DNA from 3 places in the Clostridium sp. CTA-19 genome. Region 1 is predicted to be linked to each of the others. Evidence: riboswitches for the same ligand, from Rfam matches in the RefSeq annotation. Region 1 holds a riboswitch; each other region holds the start of a gene.
The links. Region 1 has a riboswitch for thiamine pyrophosphate ahead of thiD (bifunctional hydroxymethylpyrimidine kinase/phosphomethylpyrimidine kinase). Riboswitches for the same ligand answer to the same signal wherever they lie in the genome.

Region 1 (11,302 bases):
AACAACACCTGCACCCATAAAAATTCCACCAAATAACCCAACTAGTAAAAATATAAGTGAACCAGTAGAACTTACTGCTGCTAATGCATCTCTTCCTACAAAATTACCAATTACTAATGAATCAACTATATTGTATAACTGCTGAAATAAGTTTCCCCAAAAGATTGGCAATGCAAACCTAATAATTTTTTTACCTATTGATCCGTTTGTCATTAATACTGCATTTGATTCCATATAATCTGTCACCCACTCTCAAACAACCGCTTGTTTATTATTCTAATCTAATCATATACACTATTTTTCAGCTATATAAACAATAAATTAAAAATTATATAAAATATACTTAAATTAAATAATTTTTCCTAATACTATTTAAAAACTATAACATTATTTTACAAAATAATCAATTTCATAAAAAGAGTAGATACTCAAAGTAAGTATTTTACAACTTGATATATACATATAAGAATCAACGCAAAAAATAAAATTATATTTCCAATAATTACTTTATTGTCATGTTCATTTCTAGACATCTTATATTTTAAATAAATTAAAGTTAAAAACACTAAAGCTAACCCAGACAAAATAATTCTAAATATATACAGATACAATTTAATATTTTCAATAGTAATTATAAAAACTGGTATATAGAAAAATAAATATAATTTGTAATATCCTTTTTTTTCTAAAATATCTTCTTGTAAATTATATAAAAATTCATTATTCATAAAACCATACCCTTTCAAATCTATAATAGTTTCAATTTATAAATCTTTTAATAACATTTGAATTTCTTCTTCTACAAGAGCTCTATATTGTCCTTTTTTTAGAGTTTCATCTAAAGTTAACCCTCCAATTGAAACCCTCTTTAGGTAGATTACATAACATCCAACTGCTTTTAGCATTCGCTTTACTTGATGTTTACGCCCTTCAGAAATTATAAGATATCCAGATACAACTGGTTGATTATAGCGATTTGAATCTATGTTATAAAATTTTTTAATGTCCATTTCCTTTTCAAATTCTTTATAAGTTCCATTTCTAATTATATGTATTTTTGCAGGCTTAGTTAATGGTTCATCTTTACCTATAGAAAGTCCCTTTTCTAATTTATTAACATCATCTTCTATTAGTGAACCTAATGCTATAAAAAAGTACTTCTTTTCAACATGTTTTTGTGGACACATTAAATGATGTTCAAAATCACCATCATTAGTAAATAGCAATAATCCCTCTGTATCCTTATCTAATCTTCCAACATGGAATACTCCATTCATGTCAACTTTATCAAAATAATCAATGACTGTTTTATTAACTTCGTCTTTTCTTGCAGTAATACATCCTGCTGGTTTATGAAACATGTAATACACCTTTCCAGGGTGAACAACTAATTTATCAAAATACTCAATAACATCCACATTTTCATTAATATCTATTGCTGGTTCTGTTATAACTTGTCCATTTACTTTTACAGAACCTTCTTTAATATAAATACGAACATTTTTTCTACTTCCAATTGATGATTCTGCTAAAAATTTATCTAATCTCATGTTTCTCCTTTTCTTATCCTTTGTAAAATAGTTTTAAGTGTAAATCAACTATTTTAATATACACCACTTTTATTTCTCAGTAAAGATATCTAAATTTAAACTTTCTTTCTAAAAATAAGTATTTATAATGCCTATACAGTATATATGCATTTTTACAAATTTCAATACATATCTTTAATTATATGAACAATATAATTTTCTTAATAATTAAGTGGATTCTAAAAATTTATAATTAGGGGGTGTATTTATGTTTTTTTATGAATCATTACCTTTTACAAGTTGGCTCATGTGGTTAGTAGTATTTTTGGTGTTAATTGGACTAAATGAATTAGGTCGTAGATCTAAATATGGTGGAATTTTTCTTTTTGTTGTATTACCAATAATTCTTACTTTTGCTATATGGCCAAAAACTACTGAAGGTACAAGTGTAAACGACTGGTTCCATTACGCTAAGGTATATTCTGCACTTGCAGGATGTATTGGTTTTTGGATTATTCGTCATGTTAAAGATGTAAGTACTAAAAAATGGGTTTTATGCTTTCCACCACTTATTTTAGCTATTAATATTTGTGAAGCAGTAGCTCGTGATTTTCAAATCTATGGATTACACCTTAATAAAGAAATATTCGAAGGAATGATGACTTTAAGTGGACCTTGGAATATTATGAATGGAGTTGCTGGAATATTAAATATTATTACTATTACAGGCTGGTTTGGAATATGTATTAGTAAAGATAAAAGTAAAGATATGTTATGGCCTGATATGCTATGGTTTTGGATTGTAGCATATGATATTTGGAATTTTGCATATACTTATAATTGTTTACCTGATCATTCATGGTATTGCGGTTTAGCACTATTATTAGCTCCTACCTTTGCTGCTTTCTTTATAAAAAAAGGTGCTTGGTTACAACATCGTGCACAAACACTTGCATTATGGTGTATGTTTGCAATGACCTGTCCGGGCTTTATTGATGAATCACAGTTTGCAGTTAGATCATCACATAATTCAACTGCATTATTTATTGTAAGCTTAATAGCACTAATAGCAAATATAGCAGTATTTATATACTATGTTTATAAAATAGTTAAAACAAAACGTAATCCTATTAAAGGAGAACTTTATACTGATCTTAATAGTTATAAAGAAATTAAAGCATTATCTGAGTAATGTTATTATAATTTTAAGAGTGCCCTAAAAATTGAGAAATATTTTAAGTGGCACTCTTTTATTTTAATTATATAATTTAAATAACTTTAAACATAAATTTTATTCTATTTCATATTTATAGTTTTAAATTTTTTTATTCCTTTATAACCCCAATAAATTATAATCATTGCTATTATGTAGAATATATTTATAGATATAATTGTTATATTATTTAATATCTTTGATAAGAGTATCAAAATAATAATTAATACGCTTATACTACATCCAAATATAAAATTAGAGAATTTAGAAAATTTCTTTTTAGAGAGAGTAAAACTATTTTTTCCTATATAGTTTATTGCTACACAGGATACTAAAATAATCAGAGCGGTTTTAACTAATAGATCTAATGTGTAATTATAGTTTAAATGTAAATTTCCCTTTACTAATTTAGGTAAATATAAAAAAATAAAATCTATAGTACACATTATACAAAATCCCTCTATTATTATAGTTAAGTACTCTTTTAACTTTTCCAAAATAGATTTTTTAGGATTTACAGCTGAGATTATATCATCTGTAAATTTTTTATAATCACTTCCAATTATGTAGTCTATAGACTTTCCTTGTCCTTGCCAATCTAAAAACATTCCTAATATATCATTACTAATTTCATCTTGTTCACATTCACTTAGATTACTTACTCTTAAATAGCAAATTATATCTGTAAATATTTTATCATTTTCTTTTGTTAAATTTTCACTTGATTTATAAACTTTGTCTATTATATCTATACATTCCCCTTCTCATAATTCTCGAATATGTTATTGATACTATTTCTAAGTTCTTTCCAATTTTCATAGAAATTGTTTAGCTCATTTTTTCCTAAAGAAGATAAACTATAATATTTTCTCTTAGGTCCTAAAATTGATTTTTTTTTCACCGAATTTACAAATCCATTTTTCTCTAATCTTAAAAGTAATGGATATATGGTCCCCTCACTCACCTCCTCAATTCCATAGTCTTTTAACTTCTCTGCTATTTCATAACCATAAACTTCACCATCGTTTATAATTTTAAGAATGCATCCTTCTAAAAGCCCTTTAAAAAATTGTGATTTTTCTCCCAAAATTCAAACCTCCATTAGCTATATTGTATTGCAAGTTACTACTATATTGTATTACATGATAGTAGTATTGTAAAGTTTTTCTTATAGTCTACTAAGAATTTTATTTATTTTAATAATTATTAAAATAATTATTTTTTATTTTTTTAATCACATTACCTTGACCATCATAGTAATATGCACTATACTATACTTAAATTTAATTAAGGAGGTTTACAAATTGGATTTAAAGGCTACATCTGATCTTTTGCGAGGTCATACTGATACAATTGTTTTGAGCATATTACTTAAATGTGATAGCTATGGATATGAAATTCATAAAACTATTTTAGAAAAGACTAACGATCAATTTGAATTAAAAGAGGCAACACTTTATTCAAGCTATAAGCGTCTAGAGAAAAATGGATACATATCATCCTATTGGGGTGATGAAACACAAGGTGGTAGACGAAAATACTATACTATTACAGAAACTGGCAAAGAACTCTATAGACAAAGTAAAAGAGATTGGGAAAAAACAAAATACATATTAAATCAATTATTGGAGGAATAAAAAAATAATGAAAGAAAAAATTTATGTTGATAGATTATTTTATGAATATGAAGAAACTCAAGAGATTAATGATTTTAAAGAAGAAATTATAGTAAATTTAAAGGAACGTGTAAAGGATTTTCAAGATAAAGGATTTTCAGAAGATGAGTCTTTTGAAAAAGCCACACTAGAGCTAGGTGATATTACTGAAATAGCCGATCAATTAGGAAAGCAAAAAAGGAATGAAGCTATAAGTCAAATGTATATTGGCTCAAAAGTTCCACTTACTAAAAAACATGCTGCAGGATATTCTATTTGTTTGGGAATACTTTTACTAGGTTTTATAATAGCATTTATTAATTATACTACTACTACTGAACTATTTATTAGCCTTGGAACCCTTTCTATATTTGTTTCAATTCCTTGCGGAATGCTTACATTTCTTGGGTTAACACAAGAGACTACTCGAAATATGCCTATGTCATATAAAAGAGCTTTATTTTATGGTGTTACTACTAGTATTATAATCTTTGGCCTTATAATTTCAGCAATGTTTTTTATAATGAAATTAAAGTTAACTACAGTGCTAAGTGTTTTAATAACATTTATTATTCCAGCACTTATTGTTCTTACATTTTTAATATTAACTGAAAAAAAACGTAGTAAGCCCTGGGTTGAAAAAGAAGCTCAATATTATTCACAATATTATAGTAGTGAGAATATAAATCCTACAAGAGCTGCAAAATTTGGTATATTAAGTGCTGCACTATGGACTTTTGCTATTGCATTATTTATCGTACTTGGTATATTAATAAGTTTTAAATACTCTTGGATGATACTTTTATTTTTAATACCAATTCAATTATTATTAGTATCTTGGATGTTCGAAATAAAAAAATAATATACTTGGGGCTGTTACAAAGATAGCTGGAAGTTAGAGGAGTGATATAATAAATTACAGGGGATTTATTATATGAGTAGTTCAATTAAAGAAATTATTATTAAATTTATTTTTGTTTTTTTATTTCTTTGTATTATCGGTTATTTTATAAAATGGTTAGAAATTAATTTTACTAAAGCATTAGCAATATCTTGTGGTATTGGCTTAGTTGATTTTGTAACATACACTATAAAAAATTCTAGAAATAAAACAAATTTATGAAATAACAGGTATGATAATATTTAACTTATCATACCTGTTTACTAAATTTTTTTTAATTTTGAACTTTATTTCATTTCTTTTTTAGTAACATGCTAACATGATTCTATAGATAAAATTGATTACTAACACATTTTCACAATCCACTTGCTATAATCACATATAAAAACAGCACTATTTATTTTTAGGATGAGGTGCATTTTTAAAATTATACAAATAACCGTTTGCAATTTTTTTAATATCAATTTTATACATTTCTGAATACTTATCATGAACACCAAAAACTTTCATACCTGCCCTTTTAGAACTTATAATAGCAGGTAATACATCTTCAAAAACTATACAATCCCTTGGATTCACTTTCATACGCTTTGCACATAGAAGAAAGATATCTGGATATTCTTTGCCGCGTTCAACTTCATCCGTTGAGCAAATAGCATCAAATAAGTCATATATGCCATTATTTTTTAATGCAGGTTCAAAAAGTGCTGTTGGTAATCCTGTCGCAACTGATAGTTTAATTCCAATTTCTTTTAAGTATATAATATATTCCTTTGCATAAGGCTTTAATTTAACATTATTGCTGTATTCATGTATAGCCATATCATTCCATTCATTAATAATATCATCAGCCTTCTCATTTAAATTAAATAAGTTTATTGTATAATTTGCAGCTTCTAAAAAACTACGAGAACAAATTTCATTTATATATCCATCTGGAACATTCAGATTTCGCTTCGCTAAAAAATCTATATCTATCTTTTCCCACACGTCCATAGAGTTTAATACTGTTCCATCTAAATCAAAAATAGCTGCTTTAAAATCCATTTTTAGACTCCTTTCATAACTAAACACCATCATCTATTTTTTTAAATTAAAACTAATATAACTTAACTATAAATTTTATTAAGCTATTTAAGTTGCTTAGTTTTTATTATTTTCAGACCATTTTTGTATAAATCATAAAAATGATGTGTAGGACCATTTCCTTTTCCAATATCTAAGGAATGCTCTATTGCTGTAGTAACATATTTTTTTGCTTCACTTACTGATTCTTGAATATTCAATCCAAGTGCAAGGTTAGCAGCAATAGCCGAAGAAAAAGTGCAACCTGTACCATGTGTATTTTTTGTATTTATACGAGGATTATCAAAATGATAAAACTTATTTCCATCATATAATATGTCTAGTGCATTACCACTGCCATAACCACCTTTTATGATTACGTTTTTGCAGCCCATTTTATATATTTTTTTTGCTGATATCTCCATATCTTTAACAGTACTAATCTTCATATTAGATATTTTTTCTGCTTCTGGTATGTTTGGAGTAAGTACATCAGCAAATGGAATAATTATTTTTATTAATTCATCTACTATATTAGTATCCATTAGTTGACAACCATTTTTTGCATACATTACAGGGTCAATAACAACATTTTGTGGCTTATACTGTAAAAGTTTTTTAGCAACAGCTTTCATACAAGGTGGAGTTGATAACATGCCAACTTTTACAGAACTTACTTGAATATCTTCAAACACAGCATCTATCTGTTTTTCAATTACTTCTGGTGTAATATCTTGTATATCTATTACACGACTTGTGTTTTCAGCTACAACAGATACAATAACACTCATTCCAAATACTCCATGAGCTGAAAATGTTTTCAAATCTGCCTGTACTCCAGCACCTCCACTGCAATCAGATCCTGCAATACTAAGTACATTTTTCATAAAATTTCCTCCCTTTATTTTTGTTAGTTTTTTATTATAAAAATAAAAAACTAACAAGGCTGATAAAATAACTATTAATATAGAGAGTACCACCTTTTAAATTATTTTAAATTCAAAAAAGAGCGCTCTCACACTGAGAAGCACTCTATCAAATTCAATAGACTTAAACAAGCTGCTTCCCTACGCCAGTGTTAACTGTCAGGTTCAAAGGGTCAGGTTTTACCTTCTCAACTACAAGTAGTCCCCCCGCAAAAATAACTATTTAATTCATCAAATAAATTTTACCATATTATGAGTTTAAAGTATAGTTAAACAAAATTAAAGTATTCTATCAAATAAATTTAAACTTCACTTAACAACTTTTTTTTCTTTTCAGTAAATTCTTCGTCTGTTAAAATTCCTTCTTCTTTTAATCTAGACAATTCTCTAAGTTTTTCATATACTGTGGTGCAATTATCTATTAACTGAGAATTATTTTTATCATTAACAAATTGTATTTCTTTTTCAGGAATTAAATCTTTTAGTGTATCATAGGCTGATATATGAAAAAACAACTGCTCATATTTATTATTATTAATAAATTCCAGTGTAATATCCTCTTTTTTAGATTGAGAATCCTTTGATGTTATTATTTTATTATGAATTCCTCTATCCTGTTTTAAAAAATGTAAAATATCATCTCTATGAATTTCTAATAATTTTATTATTATAGAATGATATTTATTAGCAAAACATAATTTATCATCTTTAATCCATACATATAATTCAGTGTTATTAATCATTTTTATCAAGGAAAATCTGTTACAAATAACTATCTTTGCTGTTTCAGGTACACCGTTTTTTATTATTTGCTCATTTAATACTTTTTCTAAATTATATTTTTCTAGTTTGATGTTATACTCTTTTAGTCTATTTTCAAATTTAGTTTTATATATAGTCTTATTTAATGTAAAGTTTATTAATAAGCAAATTGTAGGAATTATAATTGGAGGAATTATGATTAAGATTATAACTATAATTTTCCATGATCCATCGCTTAGCCCTAAATCATAACAAAAGAAGTTATAAAATTTCTCTTGTATGGAATCCACGAACAAAATTAGTAAGGAGAATATACCCCCAATAATAAACCCCAGACAGCCAGGTGCAACGCCCATATAATCCGGTGGAGTTGGTTCAGTATCTAATTTACTCATTTTAAATCCCCCTATTTTTATTAAATATGTATTAAATTATATATATGAATAAAACGACGATAAAATTACAATGTTATATTTACTTTTTCAATATTACTTCATGATTAAATCCTATATAACAATAAATACACTAAAAAATACCATGAATTTTCATGGTATTTGGATAACGTAAGCTTATTATTGTATATATTTAAAAATAATTGATTCCACTGCATCTATTTTAGGCGCAAATTTCATTGTGGCTATATTAGTTAGCATAATTACTTGTATATCATCATCTGGGAAAATATCATTCTCTGAAAAAAATCCCGGTATACCTCCACCATGATATACTTTTTTCCTAACTTTCCCCCCAAGTTCTATTTCATCTATAAATAGTCCATACCCATAGTATCCTTCTTTTCCAGCATCAGCATACTTACTAGACATTTTATTTAACGAGTCTTTACTAATAACTTTGCCTTCTAATAGTCCGTTGTTCCAAAGATATAAATCTTCTACAGTAGAATATAATGAGCCTGAAGCATATGGTATAGTCATATCTATAAAATCACAATTTAAAAGAGTTTTTTCATCTTCTTTTAGAGCATAACCACTTGCTCTGTTTTTAATGACTTCAATATGATCATCATAACCAGAATCATTCATTAAAAGTTTGTCAAAAATATTTTCTTGTAAATATTCTTTATAACTTTTTTTAGAAATCTTTTCTATTATGTATCCTAATAGAATAAACCCTGAGTTTGAGTATAGATGTTTAGTTCCTGGCTCAAAATCATAAGGACAGTCTTTGAATTCTTCAATAAGACTCTCAGCATTATGAGGATTTTTCATAATGCTTTCTACAAACCCTTTAATACTAGTATGATTAAATATCCCTGATGTATGAGTTAATAAATGGTGAATAGTTACTTTATTTCCTTTAGGATAGTTGGGAACATACCTATCTAAAGTATCATTTATATCTAATAATCCTTTATCATATAATTGTAGTATTGCTGCAGCTGTAAATTGTTTTGTTACTGATCCAATACGAAATTTTGTTCTAGTCGTATTAGGTACATCTAACTCATAATTTGCCATACCAAATGCTTTACTAATTATTTTTTCTCCTTTAATTGAAACTAATATCTCTCCACTAAACTTATCATCTTCTGATAGATTGTTAAAATAATTATCAATATCTGTCTTGATTTTATTTAAATTTTCTTTATTCATCATAAATTCCCCATCCTCTATATTTTAATTTTACAATTGAAATCCTATATTATAATTATAACATTAATTTCATCTTCGCCTAAAATATTCAAGACTATTTATTTTACTATAATTTTTTTATTTTCTTTATTTTTTCCTAACAACATACAAGCTAACAATTGATTCTTTAATATACTTATATAATAGAAACTTAAAAATTTATAAATCTAATATTAGATAAAAATTATGAAAGTGGTGCTAAAATGCTATACAATGATTGAAAATATTTACATTTTAGAATGAAACTTTAATCAAAAAAACCTCTATGTGATATATTTACATTATCATTACCATTTATTTTCACATCGAGAACCCCATTGGCATTTTTCCCAACTATTCTAACAAAGTACTTTTTATTTTTTATAGCATCAAATTCTATAGTGGATTTCTTATCTAACTCATTATTTTTAGCTATTATATTGTAATCAGAATCTAAAATTACAGTATAACATTTGCCCTTATAAATTTTACTACTATCATCTATAGTTATTCTCTCATCTTCTTTAGAAGTCACTTCTATAAAGTCCCAGATACCTGTAAAGTCCTTAAAATCAAAGTTTATTCCATTTGATGTATTATTTAAATCTTCAAGCAACCTAACTTTTCGTTCACCTGCATTCTTGCATAATAAGTACCTATCTGAACCAACATAGAAATTAGTATTTTTATAAATTATGGTTCCTACTAATGGAATTATTATTAAAATTAATACATAAATAGTGGTTAATTTATTTTTCTTTATATTTTTCATAATTATCAAACTCCCCTTTTTACAATACTTATTTGTATAATATATGAAAGTTTAAAGCCCTAAAGACTTATTTTATTTTAATAAATCTTTAGAGCTATTTTTTGCAAAATATTATAGAATTTAATTTTAAAACATTTACATGTTTGTCGTTATATTATTATTTTCTTTATATTCTTTAGTAAATATAAATGGTACAAAAACAATAGCATTAATTGCTATTCCCAATAATAGTGTTTTCAATGTAAAGTTGGATTCATAACTTCCACCAGAAAGAGCAACTGCTACAGCATTATTTGTTAAATGAATTAATATTGGAGTCCATAAATTTTCAGTTTTCATATATGCATACCCTAAGAATATGCCTAGAAGTATACAATAGGCTATATGAAATATAACACAATGTATCGGTGTTTTGGGGCTATATAATGTAAAACAAAGTGGTAAATGCCATATTCCCCAAATTGGCCCTAATATTAAAACTCCTAGTTTTTTTCCAAAAATACTTTGTAATCTTGGTTGAAGATATCCTCTCCATCCAAATTCTTCTCCAAAAAACATAATGAAAGAAAAAACTACACTAAAAAATAAGCTTAAAGGTAGAAAAACTAAGGTGAAAATTAAAGTTGAAACTTTAAAAGAATCATCCGGCTGCACTATTAAACTTACACCTGCCCTTATTATAAACAGACCAACAAATATCAATAAAACTATAACAACCTTTTTAAAATTTTTACCAATTTCTAAATTTAAACCTTCAAAATCTTTATTTTTGTTAGAAAATATAACAATAGAAGAAGCAACACTAGCTATGGCAATAATACCTTGGATAGTAAAACTTAAAACTTTAG
Region 2 (11,302 bases), on a different contig from region 1:
TAATGTTAATTTTATCTGCTAACTTTAGTGGATCATATATTAAAGCTGGAGTTGGATGTTCTATAATTTTCTTAGTAATTGAAATTATAGGTTACATCATAGTAAATACAAAATATAAAAACTCAATACTTGAAAAAAACTGTTAAACAAATAAAGTAACCTATTATTAGGTTGCTTTATTTACTTTTACAAACATATTAAAATCATGTAAAATAAATTAAACAATTATGGTTAATATAGAAAAACAAGCTGACATTTGAATTTATGAAGGGAGTTTTATTTATGATAAGAGAGATAAATGATAATGAGATAGATAAAGTTATGAAAATATGGGAGGAAAGTACTATTAAAGCCCATAACTTTATAGAAGAGAGTTATTGGAAAGAAAATTATAATAAAGTTAAAGATATATATATTCCTATGGCAGAAACGTTTGTATATGATGATGGTATAGATATAAGAGGATTTATTAGTGTAATAGACAATAATTTTATAGGTGCATTGTTTGTTGACACTAATTTTCAGAACCTAGGAATAGGAAGTAAATTGATAGATTTTGCAGTTGGAAGATATGAACTTTTAAGCTTAGCAGTTTATAAAGAAAACGAAGGTGCAGTGAATTTTTATATAAGTAAAAATTTTAAAATTATAAAAGAGCAAACAAATGAAGATTCAGGGTTTTTAGAATATATAATGTCAAATTGTAATTAATATTATGTTGTAGAAAATAAATTTAATATAATAAAACATAAAAATCAAAAGATATCATTATTATAATTAAGTATAAAAAATCAAAGAGCTTGAAGAAAAGATAAAGACCTCAAAGAACGGTTAACTGCTCTTTGAGGTAAATCATATAAAAAAGTTTAGAAATAATATATTTTAAATTATAAAATTAATAATTATAACTTTTAATTCTATGCAATGCCAAATTCAAGTTTAAGTTTTTCATACCTGTTTTTTTCATGTGGTTTGATTTCAAACATAGGATTGTATAAACAGTGTTGAAAAACATCGGCATCTTTTAAGATTTCATCAAATTGAGAATGTATTAGTTCTTTTTCACTATGATTATAAATAGCATCACAAATAATTTTAGTTTCATTATCATTTGTGATACGTAATGTTTGCAATATTTCTCTTGCTAAAATAGAACCTTTATGTGCATGTTCTTTTGTGTCCATTTTAGCATAGGAGTAAATATCATGAAGCATGCCTGCCATAGTTGCAAGTTCAGCATTTTCTTCACGCTTTAATGCAATTAATGTACAAGATTGAGCAACTCCATATAAATGCATATAAGCACATCTTCGTTCTTCAACATCTGTCATATTTAAGATTATTTCATCAATATATTTTCTTAAAATTTCAATTCTGTTCATATTTAATCCTCCTCAAAGTGCAAACAATTATTGTAGAATCAATTTAAAATAATATAGATTATTTATTTTCATAAAATACTATGATTTTTTCTGCTTTTTCTGTTTTAGAAGCCATTGAAAAAGTTCTGGTTCTTCATATGCTGTAGTGCAGACTTCATGTCCTCTACCTTCATAAACTTTAAAGATAATGTTCGAGTTGTATTTTTTTAAGCAGTCAACAATTCGTTTAGATTCCTCTAAGTCCACAGCTGTGTCATTATCTCCATGTGCAACCCAAATAGGAAGGTTTTTTAAACAAAGCGCCTTTTTAGGCGATATAGCTCCGCCACTTATTGGAACTATGGCAGAAAATCTTTCGGGGTTAAGTATGGCAAAGTTCCATGTACCATATCCACCAAGACTATATCCAGTCAAGTATATTCTTTCAGCATCAATGTTATAATCATTTTCAACCTTATCCAATAAATCTTTTAAAGCATTAAACTGCATTTCCCATATCTCACCATTAGGACATTGAGGAGAGACTACAATAAAAGGGAAATCATCGTTTGATCTTAATATCTTATGTATACCCCATTTTTTTACATTCTCTATATTCTTTCCACGTTCACCTGAACCGTGCAAAGAAAGAATTAATGGCATTTTTACATTTGTGTTATAACTTTTTGGCAAATAGACAAGATAACTCAGTGTTGACTTAATATCTCTTTGAAGTTTAAAATTTTCATAACTCATTCAAAGCACCTCACTTAATTCTGTTAAAATATAATTTTTATAAAACTTCAGGTTGAATTTAAAAATTACTTGTTTTAGAACTTGGATATTTAAAATAGTGAAATATGCTGTAAAAAACTTAAAATTTAACATTATATTTTGTATAAAAATATTTTAAATTATTGAATGAACTTAAATGGGGAATTTTTATATATATATCCTTATATCTATTTTTTACAAGTTATAGTTATTTGGAAAATAATAAAATAGAACTATGATAATTATAACATTTATACCAATATGTACAATAAAATGAATATAGATTTTCTTCTTTGAAATAAGTTATTTTATATAAGTATAGGTTGCATTGCCATAATATGAATCTCTAGCTTATTAAAAAAATGTATAAAATTTGAACGTTGAGTTAAAATATAGTAAAAAAATAAATTTAGACTTTACAGAAGAAATTTATGGATGTATAATAGGTTTAAATTATTTATAAGTTAAAATAAAATTGAAATACAAATAAGAAAAGTAACATAAAAAGTAAAATATTTAGAAAAATAATTTATATTATATATAAAATTTTAGGAGGAAAATTATGAGTACACTTAATAGAAATAAAGTATATTTTATGCATCATCATCACTAGAGACTTGGTCTGCTTAACTGTAGATACAAGTCTATTGCCGTAGGCTTGTATCTCTAGGTGATGATAAATTAAGTGTAAACATAATTTATTTAAACCGTGTAGGTATATGCCTACACGGTTTTTTGTCGTATAAGGCATATGAAAAGAAATAAGTTTAATTTAAGGAGAGAGTAAAAATGAAAAAAGAAATAATCAAACCAAGTATATTACCAGGATTTATGGAACTATTACCAAATGAGCAAGAAAAATTTAATGACATAGTAAATAAAATTTTAAATGTATATGAAAAGAACGGTTGTTTAGCTATAGACACTCCTATAATAGAAAAAGCTAATGTGCTTCTTGCAAAGACTGGTGGTGAAACGGAAAAGCAAGTTTATAGTTTTACAAAAGGAAAGAATGATTTAACACTAAGATTTGATTTAACAGTACCTTTTGCTAGATATGTAGCTCAACACTATAATGAATTAACTTTCCCATTTAGAAGATATCAACTAGGAAAAGTGTATAGAGGTGAGAGAAATCAAAAGGGGAGATATAGAGAGTTTTATCAATGTGATATAGATGTTATAGGCAAAGATAAATTAGCTATAGAAAATGATGCTTGGGTTATAAGTTTAGCGTCAAAAGCATTTAAGGAAATAAAACTTAAGAATTACAAATTTCAAATTAGTAATAGAAAAATATTAAAAGGAATCTTAAAGAGTCTAAACATAGAAAACTCAAATGAAGTTATGATGTTGATAGATAAATACGACAAAATTGGCAAAGGAAAGTTTATTGAAGAACTTACATTTTTAATAGGAAATGAAAAAACTTTATATTTAAGCGATATTTTAGATATTAAGGGAAGTAATAAAGAGATATTGGAGTCTCTTGAAAGACTAAATATTAAAGAAGATTATTTTATAGAAGGCGTAAGTGAGCTTAAGAAAGTAAATGAAATTCTAAAAGTTTTAGGTGTTGAGGATAATGAATTTGAAATTAATTTGAAAATTATTAGGGGGTTAGATTATTATACAGGAACAGTTTTTGAAACTTTGCTAATAGGAAATGAAACTTATGGTTCAATATGTTCAGGGGGAAGATATGATAATTTGGCAGAAAATTATACAGATAAGATATTACCAGGGGTAGGAATTTCTATAGGTATGACAAGATTATTCTTTGTTTTAAAAGAAATAGGATTTATAGAAAATTATAATGTGAAAGGAAAGTTGAATTATTTAATAATACCAATAGGTGATACATTAGAATATTGTGGAACTGTTATGAAAAGCCTAGAGAAAAAGGGTTATGGAGTTACTATATATTTTGAAGAAGATTCTTTAAAAAAGAAAATGAATTATGCCAATAAATTAGGTATAGAAAATGTAATTTTAATTGGTGAAGAAGAGAAAATAAAAAATGAAGTAAAGGTAAAAAACATGACTTTAGGAAAGGAATTTGTAACAGATTATAACAATTTATAGAAAACTAATGTGAAATTTAAATTTATTCATCAAATTTTTGTTATCAGTTGAGAAAAATAAGTGTAAATATATTTAGTTAAGAACTATTCACTCTTAACTTTTAACTAAAATAATCTGTTAGTTATTGATAAAATATTAATTTGAATTTTCTCATTTGATAAATGAATAAATTTAAGATTTAATTTGGAACGCTATAAACATAGATAAGTAGAAATTAAAAATTAATAAGGAAACTGGTATATTCCAGTTTCCTAAAATTAAAGGAGAAGCATATTATGAGTTTATTTAATCCTGTTATCATATCTATTACAGTAATGATAATTTTATGCCTTTTAAAATTAAATGTAATACTGTCATTGTTAATTTCAGCTATAGTTGCTGGAATTACAGCAAATCTAAGTGTGGGACAAACTATGTCCTTATTAATAGACGGAATGGGTGGAAATTCTGAAACAGCCCTTAGTTATTTATTGTTAGGAGCTTTGGCTGTAACAGTAAATAAAACAGGTCTTTCAACTATACTAGCTAAAAAAATATCTAAGGTAGTTAAAGAAAACAAATTTACTTTTATGTTAATAATAGCAGTTATAGCTTGTTTTTCTCAAAATCTTATTCCAGTACATATAGCCTTTATACCAATCTTAATTCCAGCACTTATACCTATTATGAATAAATTGAAAATTGATAGAAGAGCTGTTGCCTGTGCTTTAACATTTGGGTTGAAAGCTCCATATATAGCTATACCAGTAGGATTTGGACTTATATTTCAAAATATTATAAGAGATCAAATGATAGCTAACAATATAGAAGTTACAACTGGCATGGTAAGTAAAGTAATGTGGATACCAGGAGTGGCTATGATTATTGGACTTTTAATAGCTATATTTTTTAGCTATAGAAAACCTAGAGAATATAAAAATGTAAATTTAGAAGAGTTTTCAAATGATAATGAAGATATAAAAATGACAAAGACACACTGGACTGTATTAATGTCTGCTATAGTAGCTTTTGTGGTTCAGATTTTGACAGGGTCATTGCCCTTAGGTGGGTTATGTGCAATTATAGTTTTAATTGTAACAAGAACTATTAAATTTAATGAAATTGATAATTTGATGAATGGTGGAATTAAAATCATGGGTTTTATAGCCTTTGTAATGCTTGTAGCTGCTGGATATGGAAATGTATTAAGAGAAACAGGCGCTATAGAATCTTTTGTTAATTCTATAGTCGTATTAGTAGGACAAAGTCAATTTCTTGGAGCATTATTAATGCTTTTAGTAGGACTTCTTATAACTATGGGAATAGGAAGTTCTTTTGGAACTATTCCTATATTAGCAACTATATACTGTCCATTAGGACTTAAATTAGGTTTTAGTCCTTTATCTATAATTATATTAATTGGAGTTGCAGGAGCATTAGGAGATGCAGGGTCGCCAGCATCAGATAGCACTCTTGGGCCAACATCTGGACTTAATATAGATTCCCAACATGACCACATTTGGGATACCTGCGTGCCAACATTCCTTCACTATAACATACCACTATTTATATTTGGGTTAGTAGCTGCTTTGATTTTTTAATATAGGGAAAAATTATATTATAGGGATATAAGTTGAAAATTTAATTCAAATTTATGAACAAGTTTTAAACTTCAACTAGATAAAAATTATAAACAACCAACTATTTAAAGGTCTACATCCATTACAAGAGGGACAGACGCGTTAAGGTTTATTTTACCATACTTTAGGATAGGTGCTTTTGATGATTCTAGTTTCTCTTCAACACTGCTCAAAGTCGGTCCCAAACATCTACGTAGCTATGCTACTTTTTTAGGACCGGCTTCAAGTTATATAAGTTTTATTGCGAAACCATTGATTTCACTCACAAAATAACTTACGGAAAATATACTTTGGTACGCCTGTCCTTCTTGTTACGGTGCTACATTTAAATAATAATCTTAGCTTAGTTTTATATCCTAAATTTAGATTTTACTTTATTAAATTAAAAAGAAACTGGATTTAATCCAGTTTCCACTGTAACTTTTAACTATTACTTATTAACTCTTAACTGCTTTAGGGACTGGCTAACCCTTTTTGTTTATGGAAGTTACATTCAAAGAGTTTGTTTTATTTTATGGTGCTACATTTGTCGTGCCTGTCCCATTTGTTACGGTGTTATACTTAGATATTAATCTTTACTTGATATTTACTCCCAAACCTAAGTTTTATCTAATTCAACAAACTACTTAAAGATAAAAAAATCATTATTATTTACCAAAAACTATTAAATCATCAATTATTTTAAAATCGTTTTTCTCATAAAACTTTTGTGCTGGATAACCTTTTTCTGTGTTTAATATCATTCCGTTCATTCCCTGATTTTTAATAGTTTTTTCTATTTCTTTCATGAACCAACTTCCAATACCTTTTCCCTGCATTTCATAGCTAACACAAAATTGGTCAATATAATATTCCATACCTTCTATCCATGGCTTTTTCATACCAACACTTAATGCTACAATTTTGTCATCTAACATAGCTACATAACCTAGAAAGTAGTTATTGTTAAAGTGATTATTGAAGAAATTAACTACTGGATCTCTTGAGTCGTAAACATCATTCCATGGTTCTTCAGAAAATGTGTTTATAAATAAATCAACACATTGATCAAGCATATGTTTTTTCATTTCTAATATAACTAAATTTTTCATTTTATTCTTACCCTCTGCTTCTTAATAAATATTTAAGTTATTATAACATAATTTTGTAAATACAACAATTTTTACAAATACAATAAATTTAAAATTAATATTCTACTGTTAGTTAATAGCTTATTTTAATTAATAGTCTTTATATGTTTAAATTAAATGTGAAATAGTGTAATCTATATTTATGTTAATATAAGGAGTTCTAAAGTAATACATTTAATGTTTATATTATTGATAGGAGATTAAAATGAAATTTAAGGAATTTGGAAATAGGGAATTACCTACGATAATATTTTTGCACGGTGGAGGATTATCTTGGTGGTCTATGGAAAAAATTATCAAGGATTTCAGTAGTGAAAATCATGTTGTGGCCCCTATAATTGATGGACATGGTGAAGATGGCAAAACAAATTTTATAAGTATAGATGACAGTGCTGATAAATTAATTTCATTTATAGATGCTAATTGTGGTGGAAGAGTATTTGCACTTGTTGGATTATCCATTGGTGCTCAAATTATAACTGAAATATTGTCTAGAAGAAGTGATATTACTAAATTTGCAGTTATTGAAAGTGCTTTAGTTTACCCAATTAAAGGAACAAGATTTTTAGCAGTACCAACTTACAAAATGTTTTATGGTTTAATAAAGAAAAAATGGTTTTCAAAATTACAAGGAAAAATACTAAATGTTCCTGAAGAAATGTTTGAACGTTATTATAAGGATAGTTTAAATATAACAAAAGAATCTTTAGTTAATATTACATTGAGTAATGGGAATTATATATTGAAAAACACAATTAAAAATACAAAAGCTAAGGTTCTAATTATTGTTGGAGAAAAAGAGTTAAAGATTATGAAAAAATCAGCAGAAGAACTGCATAACACTATTTTAAATAGTCATTTATATATAGCTAAAAAAATGGGACATGGGGAACTTAGCTTAGTTAATTATGAGGAATATGTTAGTCTCATTAGAAATTTTTTTGTTTGAAAAATGTAGTATTTTTTAAGCGAAATAGCTTCAATTGGAATTGTATATATAAATAAACAAGTATTTACAATATAGTTTTGTAGCTGTATAATGAACTTAACTTAATAAAGATTTGCTAGGGGAGCCAATAGTGGCTGAGAGGAATTTTAAGTTTCGACCCTTTGAACCTGATATGGTTAACACCAACGTAGGGAAGTAAGATAGGAAAATATTTAAATTTGAAATAAAATTATAACATATATTTTCATAAGAGCTTACCGGTTGGTAAGCTCTTTTTATATGCAAAGAACATAGCAAAACCCCATAGTAGCTTTATTAAGATAATTTTAGAGAGGAGGGATAGCATGATTGTAAACGGTAAAAAAAAGAATTATGAAGGCTTTTCAGTTAGTGAAACGATAAAAGATTTAGAACTTGATGCAGATAAAATTGTTGTTGAACTGAATTTAAAAATATTACCTAAGGAAGAATACGATAAAACAATATTAAAAGAAGATGACAAAATAGAAATAGTTGCTTTTGTTGGAGGGGGATAAATGCTTATTAAGGTGAATGGAAGAAGCGTTGAAATAAGTGAAAATGTATCTATAAATAATATAAAAGAAAAAATGTATCCTAATTCAGATATGGTAATTATAAACGGGTTTCCAATAAAAGAAGATAAGATTTTAAAAGATAAAGATGAATTGACTTTTATAAAAAAGGGTGAAAAACCAAAAAAAGAAGAACTAGAAACACTAATGGTTTCTAGACATACAAAAGGTGTATTTGAAAAACTAAAGAAGTCAGTAGTAGGTGTTGCAGGATTAGGTGGACTTGGTTCTAATATAGCAATATTTTTAGCAAGAATAGGAGTCGGAAGGTTAGTATTAGTAGATTTTGATGTAGTAGAGCCAAGTAATTTAAATAGACAACAATATTATATAAGGAATATAGGGATGAAAAAAACTGATGCAATTAAAGAAATTATTAAAGAAATTAATTCCTATATTTTAGTGGAAGTTGTAGATAGATATTTAGATAAAGACAATGCTATCTATACATTTAAAGATTGTGATGTTGTTATAGAAGCTTTTGATAATGCAAAGTGTAAAGCAGAGCTTGTAAATGCTATTTTACTTAATACAAATAAATATATCATTAGTGGAAATGGAATGGCAGGTAGTTTTTCATCTAATTCTATAATTACTAAAAAGATTAATAGTAGATTTTATGTTTGTGGAGATGGAGAAAATGAGGCAAAAGAAGGTTCAGGCCTTATGGCTCCAAGAGTAAGTATAGCTGCAGGTCATATGGCAAATATGTCAGTGAGGATATTACTAGGTGACAGTGAAGTGTAGAGGGGGAAATGTTATGAATGACAAATTTATAATTGGCGGAAAAGAGTTAAATTCTAGATTGTTTATTGGAACAGGTAAGTATGCATCAAATTCTATTATTCCTGAAATAGTTAAAAGTTCAGAAGCTCAAGTAATTACTATGGCAGTAAGGCGAATAAATTTTGATGATAAAGAAGAAAATGTAATAAACCATATACCTAAAGATATGGTATTGCTACCAAATACATCAGGGGCAAGAAATGCAGAAGAAGCAGTGAGGATTGCTAGACTTGCAAAAGCGATGGGATGTGGAAAATGGATTAAAATAGAAGTAATAAACGATTCAAAGTATCTTTTGCCAGATAATTTAGAAACTTTAAAAGCTACAGAAATATTAGCTAAAGAAGGTTTTGTAGTTTTACCGTATATGAATCCTGACTTAGCAATGGCAAAACGAATGATAGAAGCAGGTGCGGAAGCTGTTATGCCATTAGGGGCACCTATCGGAACCAATAGAGGCTTAAAAACAAAAGAATTGATAGAAATAATGATAGATGAATTAAATAAACCAGTGATTGTAGATGCAGGTATTGGTTTACCTTCTCATGCTTGTGAAGCAATGGAGTTGGGAGCTAGTGCGGTTCTTTTAAATACTGCAATATCATCAAGTAATAACCCTATTCTTATGGCAAGCGCCTTTAAAAAAGCTGTAGAAGCTGGAAGGGAAGCATATTTGGCTAAAGCTGGTGTTGTATCTAAATTTGGAAACGCATCATCACCTTTAACTGGATTTTTAGAGTAATGTCATTTTTAAAGGTTATAGAAAAATACGAAAAATTTAATTTTGAAGATTATTTTAATAGGGTTACAGATGAAGATATAAAAAGGTCTATATACAAAAATAAATTAAATGAAGAGGATTTTTTAAACATAATATCGCCTAAAGGTGAAAAATATCTGGAAGAAATAGCTCAAAAGGCTCATGAAATATCTAATAGGTATTTTGGGAAAACCGTTCTTTTATATACACCATTATATATTGCTAATATGTGTGTTAACAGATGCGCATATTGTTCTTACAATCATGATAACAATATTTTAAGAGCAAAGTTAACTATGGAAGAAATAGAAAAAGAAGCGAAGGCCATAGCTAAAGAAGGATTTAAACATATAATTCTTTTAACTGGTGAAAGTCCTAAAGATACACCAATAGAATATTTAGTAGATGCAATAAAAGTACTTAAGGATTATTTTCCTTCAATTACATTAGAAGTACAACCATTAAGTGAAGAAGATTATAAAAAAGCTATAGAGGCAGGTGCTGATGGATTAACAGTTTACCAAGAAGTATATGATAGAGAAATATACAAGAAAGTACATTTAGGTGGTCCAAAAAGAAATTATAATTTTAGGCTTGATGCACCAGAAAGAGGTGCAAAAGCAGGTATGAGAAATATAAGTGTAAGTGCACTGTTAGGATTAAATGATTTTAGAAAAGAAGTGTTTTTAACAGCACTACATGGAAAATATATTAAAGATAATTACCCAGGAGTAGATGTAGCTTTTTCGGCACCAAGAATACGTCCTCATGCTGGAGCTTTTCATGATATATATCCAGTAAGTGATAAAAACTTAGTTCAGTGTATTTTGGCATTAAGATTATTTCATAATAACTCAGTTATAAATATATCTACAAGAGAATCAGCAAGTTTTAGAGAAAAATTGATTCCACTAGGAGTTAATAAAATGTCAGCGGGCGTATTAACAGAAGTGGGAGGACACTGTAAAGACACAAAGGGCAAAGGGGAATCACAATTTTTAATAAGTGACCAAAGTAGTACAGAAGATGTGAAAAAAATGATAAAGAGATTAGGGTATCAACCAATTTTTAAAGATTGGGAAAGAATTTAGGGGGAATAAAAATGAATTATACAACACAAATGGATGCAGCTAAAAAAGGCATAATAACAAAAGAAATGGAAATAGTAGCAAAAAAAGAACAGATAGATGTGCAAGCCTTAAGAGAGTTAATTGCTAAAGGACAAGTAGTAATTCCAGCTAATAA
Region 3 (11,302 bases), on a different contig from region 1:
TAAAATTAGAAAAATCTATTCATAATATAGAAAGTAGGGCGAATAGTGAACTTAGTAAGGCAAATAGGGCTATAAAAAAAGAAAGCAATATGAAAAAGGAAAATGAGATAAAAAAAGAAGATAAAAAAGATATTATAGAAGATTAGAATATAGGGTTTTTTTAAACCCTATATTTATTTGTAAAATTATGCAATGATAATTATATTAATATAATTAAATTTTATTGTCTAATAAAGATTATAAGTATAAAATTAGGCTTTTTAAGTTATTTTGTTTTTATTTTTTATGAATTTTATTTAAAATAGAGATATATTTCAAAAATGTAATGTAATTTTAAGATTATGTCATGTTAATTTAAGGTTAATTTAATAATGCTAATGTATAATAGAGTAAGGCAAGTTTAAATCTTAGCAATTATCAGTTGAAAGGTTTAAAAGTAGTATTTATTTAAGCTATAGTTAAAATAGAAGTTCAAATAAAATTGCTCATAGAATCTAAAACTATTTTTATTTGAAATTATTTATTGAATTTTAAGTATTTTCGACAATGGTTCAATACTTATTAAATCCGATTTTGAATGGATAGTTTTAAAAGTTAACTTATAACTTTTTATACAAAGGTTAAAATCATAAAAACAAAAGTAAAGGCGGTGATTAAAATATTATGGAAGGAAAACTAAAAGGACTTAATGACAAGGATGTAGAAGAAAGAATTAAACGTGGTAAGGTTAATAATATTCCTAAACCACCTTCCCGAACATTAGCTCAGATTTTAAGAGCTAATATATTAACAAGCTATAATATTTTAAATATATCATTAGCAGTGCTGTTAATCTTAATAGGTTCACCTAAGGATGCTGTTTTTATAGTAATAGTAATAGCAAATATAATATTAGGTGCATTTCAAGAAATACATGCAAAAAAAATATTAGAAAGGTTAGCAGTCATTAATAGTAAAAGAGCATATGTTATAAGAAATGGAAAAACTAAAAATATTACAGCAGATGAAATAGTAATAGATGACATAATGATTTTAAAGACAGGAGATCAGATATTAGTAGACTGTGAAGTTATACAAGACGTTGAAATGGAAGTTGATGAATCTATGATTACTGGTGAATCAGATTCTATATTAAAGCAAAATGGGAGTAAACTTTTATCAGGTAGTGTTGTAACAGCAGGTCAGTGTTATGCAGTAGCACGTTGTGTCGGAGAAGAAACATATGCAGCAAAACTTGCAAATGAAGCAAGGAAATTTAAACTAATAAATTCTGAACTTCAAAAATCTACAGGAAAGATATTTAAAATAATAATGTGGATGATACTTCCATTAGGAGTACTTTTAACCACTAGTCAACTTATGTCAGGAAATGAAAGTTGGAAAAGTGCATTAATTGGTTCTGTTACAGGAATTATAGGAATGATTCCAGAAGGATTAATTTTATTAACTAGCACCACTTTTGTTGTGGCAGTTATAAGACTTTCTAAACTTCATACTCTTGTTCAGGAATTACCAGCTACAGAGGTTTTAGCTCGTGTAGATGTGTTATGTTTAGATAAGACAGGAACAATTACTAAAGGTGATTTAAAAGTAAGTGAAATTGTAGCATTAAAAGAAAATAATATAAAAGATGTAGAAAAATATACATCTGCAATAGCATATAGTTTTTTAGGTGGGAATCAGACTAATAAGGCTATACTTGACAAATTTAAGGAAAATCCAAATTTGAAAGTAAAAAGTAAAATTCCTTTCTCATCTAAAAGAAAATGGACAGCTGTAGAATTTGAAGATGAAGGAGCATGGGTATTAGGTGCACCAGAGGTTATTTTAAAAGAAGGTTATGTAAATATAGCTAAATGTGTCAAAAGTGCAGCAGAGGCTGGAAAAAGAATTCTTTTATTAGCAAAATTTAATGGAGAAATTTTAAATGAGAATTTAAATGGAAATGTACAGGGGGTAGGGCTTGTATTTCTTGAAGATATAATAAGAGATAACGCTGAAGAAGCTATAGATTATTTTGAAAAAGAAAATGTAAAAATAAAAATTATATCAGGAGATAATCCGATAACTGTTTCAGCTATAGCTAAGAAAGTTGGAATTAAAAATGGAGAAAAATATATTGATTCTAGATTACTTCCAGAAAGTGAAGAAGAATTAGCTAAAGTTGTAGAAGAGACATGTGTATTTGGTAGAGTGACACCTCATCAAAAGAGAAGAATAGTTAAGGCTTTAAAATCTAATGAGCATACGGTAGCTATGACAGGGGACGGAGTTAATGATGTTTTAGCATTAAAGGAAGCTGATTGTGGTATAGCTATGGCTAGTGGTGCAGATGCTACAAAGGCGGTGGCACAACTTGTACTTATGAATTCAGATTTTGCTTCATTACCAAGTGTTGTAACAGAAGGACGTCAACTTATAAATAATTTAGAAAAAGTATCAGAACTTTTCTTATCTAAAATAGTATATTTTATAATTATGTGTATATCATTTTCGCTATTAAGATTACCATTTCCTATTACTCCATTTCAATTAACTTTAATTGGGAGTATAACTATAGGAATACCATCATTTTTCTTAGCGTTAGCACCTAACAAAGAAAGAATTAAAAAGAATTTTTTGAAAAGAGTTTTACAAGTGTCAATACCTAATGGGGTGATGATAGGGATAAGTACTACAATTGCTTTTCTTGTGGGCTTTCATAGTGGACTTTCTATGAAACAGTCTTCATCATTATCTTTAGTTGTGTTTACTGCATTAAGTTTATTTGTTGTATTTAAGGTGTCAAGGCCATTAAATCTATATAGAATATTGATATTGTTTGGAATGGTATTATTGTTTATAGGGGCGTTTACTATACCGTTTGTAAGAAATATTTTTGATATAGCACCATTTGTTACTACAAAAGCTAATGGAATGCTTATAATAACTATTATAGGAACGTTAGGTATGATATTTATACCTAAAATAGTAAAAAAAATAATGAATAAGCCGCAGGTTTGTTAAAATAAAGGGGAAATTATTAAATAATAGAGCAAATTACTTGTCTATTTCACGAAATCTTGTGTTGGCAGGACCTAATAATAAACAATTATTACTAGAATCTGACAGTATTGAATTTCATAAAATATATGTTGTAATTTGCTTCTATTATTTTCTTTTATATCCATAAAAATAAATTTTTATGGATATAAAATAGTTATTTAGAAAGTATAAATCAAGTTTTTGAACTATTATTTTATAAATAATCTGTTTAAAAGGAGAATGTCTATGAATTTGAATTTACCTAAGGAGATTTGTGATTTGATAGATATGGATAACATAGAAAAAGTATGTATTGGATGCTCTAAAGCTGAAGTATTTAAAATTAATATGCAAAATAGAAATGCCTATTTGAAAACATGTAAAAGTAAATATGAAATATTTAAGCAAGAAGTGAATTTACTGGATTGGCTCAAAGGAAAGATAAATGTTCCAGAAGTATTACTATATATAGGTGATTGTAATAATCAAATTTTAATAATGTCAGAAATAAAGGGAGAAAATACGCTGAATTTACTAAGAAAAAGTTGTAACAAAGAGTTAATAATAAAAAATTTAGCTAAAGGATTAAGAATGATTCATGATATAGATATTAAAAACTGTAATATATTTCAAACTTTAGATGTTAAATTAAAAGAAGGAAGAAAAAATATAGAGCAAAAACTTGTGAATTTTAATTGTAGTAAGGATAAAAATTATTTAGAAATTGCTAATAAATTAGAGAGTATGAGGCCTGAATGTGAAGATTTAGTATTAGTTCATGGAGATTACTGTCTACCTAATATAATTCAACATAACGGAAAAATAAGTGGTTTTATAGATTGGGGAAGAGGTGGTATTGGCGATAGATATCAAGATATAGGAATTGCATGTAGAAGTATAAGAACTAATTTTGGTGATGATCATTATGTAAAATTATTTTTAGATGAATATGGTTTGGATAAATATGATGCTAATAAAATTGCTTATTATATTTTATTAGATGAATTATTTTAAATAAATACAGTAGTACAATTCTAGAATACAATCTAAGTTAATTTTTAACTATAGGTTGTATTTTTTATAAAAGTCGAAATTTAAACTAATTTGTAAAAAAATACATAATAATGTAGACTAAAAAAAACACATGAAATATAATAATATTAAAGAGGTAAATTAAAAAATAATTAGGCATCTTAATTTATTATGGTATAAGATTATAAAAATTTTATAGATGAGGTTTATTATGAATTTAGAGTTAACTGAAGACAAGAAAACAATATCCAGGTTAGATATTAATAAAATAATTATGTATATAGCATTGATTTTACTTATTATAAGTTTTTTAGGAGCATTTTATATTAAATATTTACCAATAGATAAATATATTACGGCCTATGATTTTAAAATAATAAATGGGACTTTAGCTATTATTTCTATGGCTAGTTGCTGGATTTATTATTATACATATAAAAAAAGTGATTTTTTTATAATATCTTTATTTTATTTAAGTTTTACAGTGGAAAGATTATATATTAATTTTAAGTTGTATAATCAAAGCCATGATTTAAATGCAAGATTATCATTGATTATTGGTGCATATATTTTAAGAACAGTATTAATTACATTTACAGTTAAAAAAGAGCAGAATAAATTAATTAAATTAATGGAAAACAATAAAATTTTTTCAATAATTACAATAATAATATTAACAATATTACTAAATAATTTTGAATTAAATTTATCAAAAATTAATAATAATATGTTTAAACAAAATTTGTATTTAAATATAAATTGCATTTTTATAATTTACTATATTTTCATATTAACTTTACTTACGAAAAAAAGTGAAAAGAATAAAGATTTTATATATACAATTATTATTTTAAGTTTAGGTTTTTTTACAATAAAAAGAATTTATTTATTATATTTTATAAAATTTAAAATAGAAAATATATATATTAGTTGCAATATATTAACTTTTTTAGGTTTTAATTCACTTATTTTAGGATTATTCATTGAAATGATTATAAAAGAAAAAGAAAGTGATAGATTAAAAAAAGAGTTAAAGATATTTTATGAGCTGGCTGAATATAATCAAAGAAACGAAATTGTAGTATATGACGAAAATGAAAATATAGTGTATGCTAATAAAAAAATAAGAGAATCTAGCTGCAATAAGTTTAGTTCAAGAGAAGAACAGAATAAAGAACTTGAATTAAGGTTGAAAAAAAATATTATTTTTAATGATAAAAAGGAAATAGAGTTTAAAATCGAGAAGGATGGATTATATAAAAAAGTGCTGTTTAATGATGGAAAAGTTCATAACTTAGACATACAAAAGATTCACCTTAATAATAATGTTGATAGGATGGTATGTACATTAGTAGATATGTCAGATGAATATGAAGCACATAAAAGATTAGTTATAAGCGAAAATAAATTAGCAACAATAACTGAAAATATTAAAGACTTAATAATAACAATAGACAATAATGGAATAATAACATATGTTAATAATGCAGTTTTAGAAACTTTAGATTATGATAGGAATGAGCTTAATAATAAACATTATAGCAAACTAATTAATTTTAAAGTTTGTAACAATAAATTTTTAGATTCAGATTATGAAAATCATATTTGGATTAAGCATAAAATTTTAACTAAGCAAGAAAAATTGATTGTAGTAGATTCCTTAATAAGTAATATGCTAAACGAAGAAGGACAGGCTATAGGAAAAATAATAGTTTCTAGAGATCTTAGCTGTAAAAATGAAGTTGATATTTTAAAAGAAAAATATGATGAAATAAAAGAATATGATAGAATAAAGACGGAAATTTTTTCTAATTTATCTCATGAAGTTAGAACGCCGATAAATATAATATATTCATCTGTACAACTTTTAAATAATAAGAAAAATTTAAGTACAGAGGATTTTCTATGTTCTTATGATAAATATGAGAGTATTATAAGAGAAAATTGTAATAGAATGCTTAAACTTGTAAATAATTTATTAGATATAACTAAAATTGAAAGTGGATTTATGAAAATGAATTTTAAAGATTATAATGTAGTTAAATTAATAGAGGACGTAACAATGTCAGTAGTTCCTTATGCTGATATAAAAAATATAAACATTATATTTGATACAGACTTTGAAGAGTTGGAGATAAAAAGTGATAAAGATAAATTAGAACAAGTAATTTTAAATTTATTATCTAATGCCATAAAATTTACAGAAGAACAAGGAAATATATTGGTGTATATTTCCAAAGAGGATGATTTTGTTATAATACGAGTTAAAGATGATGGTATAGGTATACCAAAAGAATTTAGGGAGCATATATTTGACAGATTTGCACAAAGTAATAAAAATTATAACAAAGAAAAAAGTGGGACAGGTATAGGATTAGCATTAGTAAAATCTTTAATAGCTCTACATGATGGCAAAGTTTATTTAAATGAGGAATTAGAAGAAGGTAGTGAATTTATTATTAAACTTCCTATTGTAAAGTGCAATTGCAAAGATGAAATGAATATGTTATTAATGAATAATAGTATAAAATCGGTAAATGAAAAAGTATCAGTAGAATTTTATGATTTATATTAAAAACCAAAATTTACTTTGGATTATTTTGTATAACAATAGTATATTGAAAAAAATCAATATAGAGTAGAGATATTTTAATATAATCACTGTATTTTAAAAATTTTATCTATACAATATTATAAAATTTGTGGTATCATCTAACTTTGTAATGATAAATTAAATAAACAACATAAACTTAGAATAAAAGACAGATACTATAAATAAATAAAGTTAAATATTAATAGTTGATATAGTGAGTAATTTATAAATAAAATACTCACTATTATTAATTAAAAATTTAAATAAAGGTCATAAATTAATAAAAAAATTAAGTCTTAATAAGTGAGGGTGAAAAAATGAAAATAGGATTCGATCATAAGAAATATCTTGAAGAACAATCAAAATATATTTTAGAAAGAGTTAATAATTATGACAAACTATATCTTGAGTTTGGTGGAAAATTATTATTTGATTTACATGCAAAAAGGGTTTTGCCAGGTTTTGATGAGAATGCAAAAATAAAATTATTACATAAATTAAAAGAAAAAGTTGAAGTTGTTATTTGTGTATATGCAGGGGACATTGAAAGAAACAAAATAAGAGGTGACTTTGGCATTACATATGATATGGATGTTTTAAGACTAATAGATGATTTGAGATCTTATGAACTAGACGTGAATAGTGTTGTAATAACTAGATATGAAGGTCAACCAGCAACTAAAGTATTTATAAATAAGTTAGAACGTAGAGGAATAAAAGTATATAAACATAAATCTACAAAAGGATATCCAACAGATGTAGATACTATAGTTAGTGATGAAGGATATGGACAAAATCCGTACATAGAGACAAGTAAACCAATAGTAGTTGTTACAGCACCAGGACCAGGAAGTGGAAAGCTTGCAACATGTCTTAGCCAGTTATACCATGAGTATAGAAGAGGTAATGTAGCAGGATATTCGAAGTTTGAAACATTCCCAGTTTGGAATGTACCTCTAAAACACCCTCTTAATATAGCTTATGAGGCTGCTACAGCAGACTTAAAAGATGTAAATATGATAGATTCATTCCATTTTGATGCTTATGGGAAAGTAGCAGTAAACTATAACCGTGATATAGAAAGTTTCCCAGTTTTAAAAAGAATTATAGAAAAAATAACTGGAGAAGAGGCTGTCTATAAATCTCCAACAGATATGGGCGTTAATAGAGTTGGATATGGAATAATTGATGATGAGGTAGTAAAAGATGCATCACAGCAAGAAATTATTAGAAGATACTTTAAAACAGCATGTGATTATAAAAAAGGTTATGCAGATAAAGATACGTTCCAAAGAGTAAAACTTATAATGGAAGAACTTAATTTAAAAGAGCAAGATAGAAAAGTTGTAATGCCAGCGAGAGAGCATTCAGCAAAACTTAAAGAAAACTGTGCAAAAAATGAAATATGTCCAGCAGTAGCCTTAGAACTTGAAGATGGAACTATATTAACAGGTAAAAGTTCAAATGTTATGGATGCAACAGCAGCAGTAGTATTAAATGCTATTAAACATTTTGCTAATATATCAGATGAAATACATTTAATATCACCAGTTATATTGGAACCAATAATAAACTTAAAGTCTAAAACATTAGGTAGTAAAAACACAGCATTAACATGTGAAGAAATATTAATAGCACTTAGCATTTGTGCAGCTACAAACCCTATGGCACAAGTTGCTATGGCAAAATTACCAATGCTTAAAGGATGTCAAGCACATTCAACTACAATATTAAACAAAAATGATGAGCAGACATTTAGAAAAATTGGAATAGATATAACTTGTGACCCAGAATATCCATCAGAAAATCTTTATTACAATTAAATAGAATATATTTTTTATAGGGCAATCTCAAAATACAATAATATAATAAAAGGGATTGCCCTTTTATTATGTTTAAAGACAACATAGGGATATAAAAGTTAAACTAAAGTTATATATTAAGAGTTTATAGTTTAAAATTATATGTTAAGTTTTAACTATGATTGATACAATTAAAGGCTTTATGTATAATAAAGGCTAGTGATTTACATGAAAAATATGAAGATATATTGTAAGATATGGAGTGATTTAATATGAGAATGAGAAGAAAGCCGTGGGCTAGGCCAGAATTAGAGAGTTGTGATTTCTTTGTTACTAAACCTAGTGAACATAAAGGGAAATGGAAAGAAAGTTTTAAAAAAGTTCAACCTTTATATTTAGAGTTAGGTTGCGGAAAAGGTACATTTATAGCTGTACATGCTGCAGAAAATAAAAATATTAACTATATAGCTATAGATATAAAAGATGAAGTTTTAGTTTTAGCAAAAAGAAATATAGAAAATGCAGTTGATGAAAAAGGAAGAAAAGTTGATAATGTAAAACTTATGGCACAGGAAATTGGTCTTATTGAAGAGATGTTAAATGAAGAAGATGAGATTGAGAAAATATATATAAATTTTTGTAATCCGTGGCCAAAAGAAAAACATAAAAAAAGAAGATTAACACATACAAGACAATTAAATAAATATAAAACCTTTTTAAAAAAGAACGGAGAAATATGGTTTAAAACTGATGATGATGAACTTTTTGAAGAGTCATTAGAGTATTTTAAAGAGTGCAAGTTTAATATAAAGTACATAACTTATGATCTACATAAAAGTGATTTTGAAGGTAATGTTGTAACAGAACATGAAGAAATGTTTACAGCACAAGGAATAAAAACAAAGTTTTTAATAGCAACATTATAATAAAATTTATAATAAATGTACGGTGATAAATTTTTGTTATCAGTTGAGAAAAATAAGTACAAATATAGTTAGTTAAGAATTATGAATTATGAATTATGAATTAAGAATTTAGGATGAAAGTGGCAACCACTTTCTGAAAATGATTTTAAAAAATCTATCAATATAATTTGCTTTGAAAATTTATAAAAAGATACGTTGAGAATTACTAGGAACGAAGTGAGTAGTAATAACCACAACTGTTCACTATTCACTCTTAACTTTTAACTAAAATAATCTGTTAGTTATTGATAAAATATTAATTTGAATTTTCTTATTTGATAAACAAATAAGTTTAAAATTTAATTTGGAACACTATAATAGATAAAAAGGAATTAATATTAATTAAGAATATTTAGTATAAATGTAGATATTTTAATATATTTGTTTTATAATAAATATTGAAAAGAGAATAATATAATTAGCTAGGGGTGCTATTAAAGCTGAGAGGTATTGATATACTAACCCTTGAACCTGAAATTGGATAATACCAGCGTAGGAAAGCGTTATTAAAACGAGAAGTTTTAGTTTTGTGCAAATTTTATAGTTTTATATTTAAGTATAAAAAGCTATATCCAAGTTGGGTATAGCTTTTATTGTGTTTAGAAAATTTTTAATTTTAAGATTAGGGGGGAGTTTTATGAAATTTACAGATTATTTATATTCAAGTTCGAAAGAGATATGGGAAGGCTACAAAAAACATCCATTTATATGTAATTTAGCTAATGGAACATTGGATAAAAATAAATTTATGAAATATCTTATACAAGATTATTTATACCTTAAGGAATATGCGAAAGTATTTTGTGTAGGGGTTGTAAAGGCGGATACTATGGAAGAGATGAAGTTTTTTTATAGTTCAACTAAGGGAACTATGGAAGATGAAACAGCAGTCCATATAAAGTATTTAACAGATCATGGTTATAAGATAGAGGATGTTGAAAAAATGGAGTATAACATTGCTACAATAAATTATACAAGTTATATGAAGTCTATAGCATTAACAGGGAATATAAAAGAAATAGCTATTGCAACATTACCATGCACTTGGAGTTATAATTATATAGGTAAGTATTTGTTAGAAAATTATAAAGATAATTTAGAAGAAAACTTTTATAGGCCTTGGATTGAAGAATATTCTTCTAAAGATTTTAATGATTTTACAGATGTATGGTTAGAATATGTAAATAAAATTTGCAATGATTTAAATGAAAAGGAAAAAAAAAGGCTAAAAGATATATTTGTAAAATGTAGCCTTTATGAAATGGAGTTTTGGAACATGGCAAATCAAGATATGTAAATTTGGTTATGTTATGCTGGTATATAAGTAAAAAATTTTCTTCTTTTCAAATTTAATTAGTGATTGATATTTATATTAAAATCAAAAGGAGTATGATAATGGTTATATTAGTTACAATACTTAGTGTAATTTTAATGATTATGTATTTTATAGACTTAAGAAAAGAAAAATTCAATATAAGAACTATGGTTATCACAGCTATGTTTAGTGCAATATCATTTGTACTTTATTTAATACAATTTATAAAATATCCTCAAGGTGGGGGGATTAGTTTATTTTCTATGTTACCTGTAATGCTTCTATCTATATTATATGGAAGAAGAGTAGGGCTTACAGGCGGTATGATTTTTGGACTTTTAAAACTGTTAAATGGAGCAACGGTAGTACATCCAGCACAGTTCTTATTAGATTATGTGCTTTCAACAATGGCGCTAGGGCTTGCTGGCACTTTTGGAAGTAGTAAAAAGTTAAATTTAATTGGAGGCTGTTTACTGGCAGTATCGCTAAGTGTATTTGTAAATATAGTATCAGGAGCAGTCTTCTTTGGGCAATATGCACCTGAAGGAATGAATGTTTGGTTATATTCATT

Region 2: another riboswitch for thiamine pyrophosphate. It lies ahead of thiS (sulfur carrier protein ThiS); the one in region 1 lies ahead of thiD (bifunctional hydroxymethylpyrimidine kinase/phosphomethylpyrimidine kinase).
Region 3: another riboswitch for thiamine pyrophosphate. It lies ahead of tenA (thiaminase II); the one in region 1 lies ahead of thiD (bifunctional hydroxymethylpyrimidine kinase/phosphomethylpyrimidine kinase).

The regions. Positions count from the first base shown of each region.
Region 1 covers NZ_BAAABH010000002.1:50,650-61,951, reverse strand. The annotation lists gene ACYUE0_RS01530 (MATE family efflux transporter) at 1-234, opposite strand, end outside; gene ACYUE0_RS01525 (hypothetical protein) at 429-728, opposite strand; gene ACYUE0_RS01520 (pseudouridine synthase) at 765-1,550, opposite strand; gene ACYUE0_RS01515 (DUF5692 family protein) at 1,798-2,721, shown strand; gene ACYUE0_RS01510 (DUF1048 domain-containing protein) at 2,826-3,350, opposite strand; gene ACYUE0_RS01505 (PadR family transcriptional regulator) at 3,491-3,829, opposite strand; gene ACYUE0_RS01500 (PadR family transcriptional regulator) at 4,047-4,379, shown strand; gene ACYUE0_RS01495 (permease prefix domain 1-containing protein) at 4,387-5,259, shown strand; gene ACYUE0_RS01490 (hypothetical protein) at 5,332-5,520, shown strand; gene ACYUE0_RS01485 (HAD family hydrolase) at 5,692-6,345, opposite strand; gene thiD (bifunctional hydroxymethylpyrimidine kinase/phosphomethylpyrimidine kinase) at 6,429-7,250, opposite strand; TPP riboswitch at 7,410-7,508, opposite strand; gene ACYUE0_RS01475 (SHOCT domain-containing protein) at 7,592-8,446, opposite strand; gene ACYUE0_RS01470 (serine hydrolase domain-containing protein) at 8,624-9,664, opposite strand; gene ACYUE0_RS01465 (hypothetical protein) at 9,951-10,454, opposite strand; gene ACYUE0_RS01460 (CPBP family intramembrane glutamic endopeptidase) at 10,590-11,302, opposite strand, start outside.
Region 2 covers NZ_BAAABH010000021.1:43,068-54,369, forward strand. The annotation lists gene ACYUE0_RS12310 (ABC transporter permease) at 1-146, shown strand, start outside; gene ACYUE0_RS12315 (N-acetyltransferase) at 283-711, shown strand; gene ACYUE0_RS12320 (HD domain-containing protein) at 918-1,382, opposite strand; gene ACYUE0_RS12325 (carboxylesterase family protein) at 1,461-2,117, opposite strand; gene hisS (histidine--tRNA ligase) at 2,925-4,220, shown strand; gene ACYUE0_RS12335 (Na+/H+ antiporter family protein) at 4,496-5,800, shown strand; gene ACYUE0_RS12340 (GNAT family N-acetyltransferase) at 6,487-6,930, opposite strand; gene ACYUE0_RS12345 (alpha/beta fold hydrolase) at 7,175-7,918, shown strand; TPP riboswitch at 8,026-8,129, shown strand; gene thiS (sulfur carrier protein ThiS) at 8,263-8,454, shown strand; gene thiF (sulfur carrier protein ThiS adenylyltransferase ThiF) at 8,455-9,258, shown strand; gene ACYUE0_RS12360 (thiazole synthase) at 9,272-10,039, shown strand; gene thiH (2-iminoacetate synthase ThiH) at 10,039-11,148, shown strand; gene thiC (phosphomethylpyrimidine synthase ThiC) at 11,160-11,302, shown strand, end outside.
Region 3 covers NZ_BAAABH010000009.1:101,125-112,426, forward strand. The annotation lists gene ACYUE0_RS07120 (hypothetical protein) at 1-146, shown strand, start outside; gene ACYUE0_RS07125 (cation-translocating P-type ATPase) at 664-3,006, shown strand; gene ACYUE0_RS07130 (APH(3') family aminoglycoside O-phosphotransferase) at 3,271-4,038, shown strand; gene ACYUE0_RS07135 (sensor histidine kinase) at 4,268-6,631, shown strand; gene ACYUE0_RS07140 (DUF1846 domain-containing protein) at 6,967-8,472, shown strand; gene trmB (tRNA (guanosine(46)-N7)-methyltransferase TrmB) at 8,724-9,377, shown strand; TPP riboswitch at 9,831-9,932, shown strand; gene tenA (thiaminase II) at 10,054-10,713, shown strand; gene thiT (energy-coupled thiamine transporter ThiT) at 10,806-11,302, shown strand, end outside.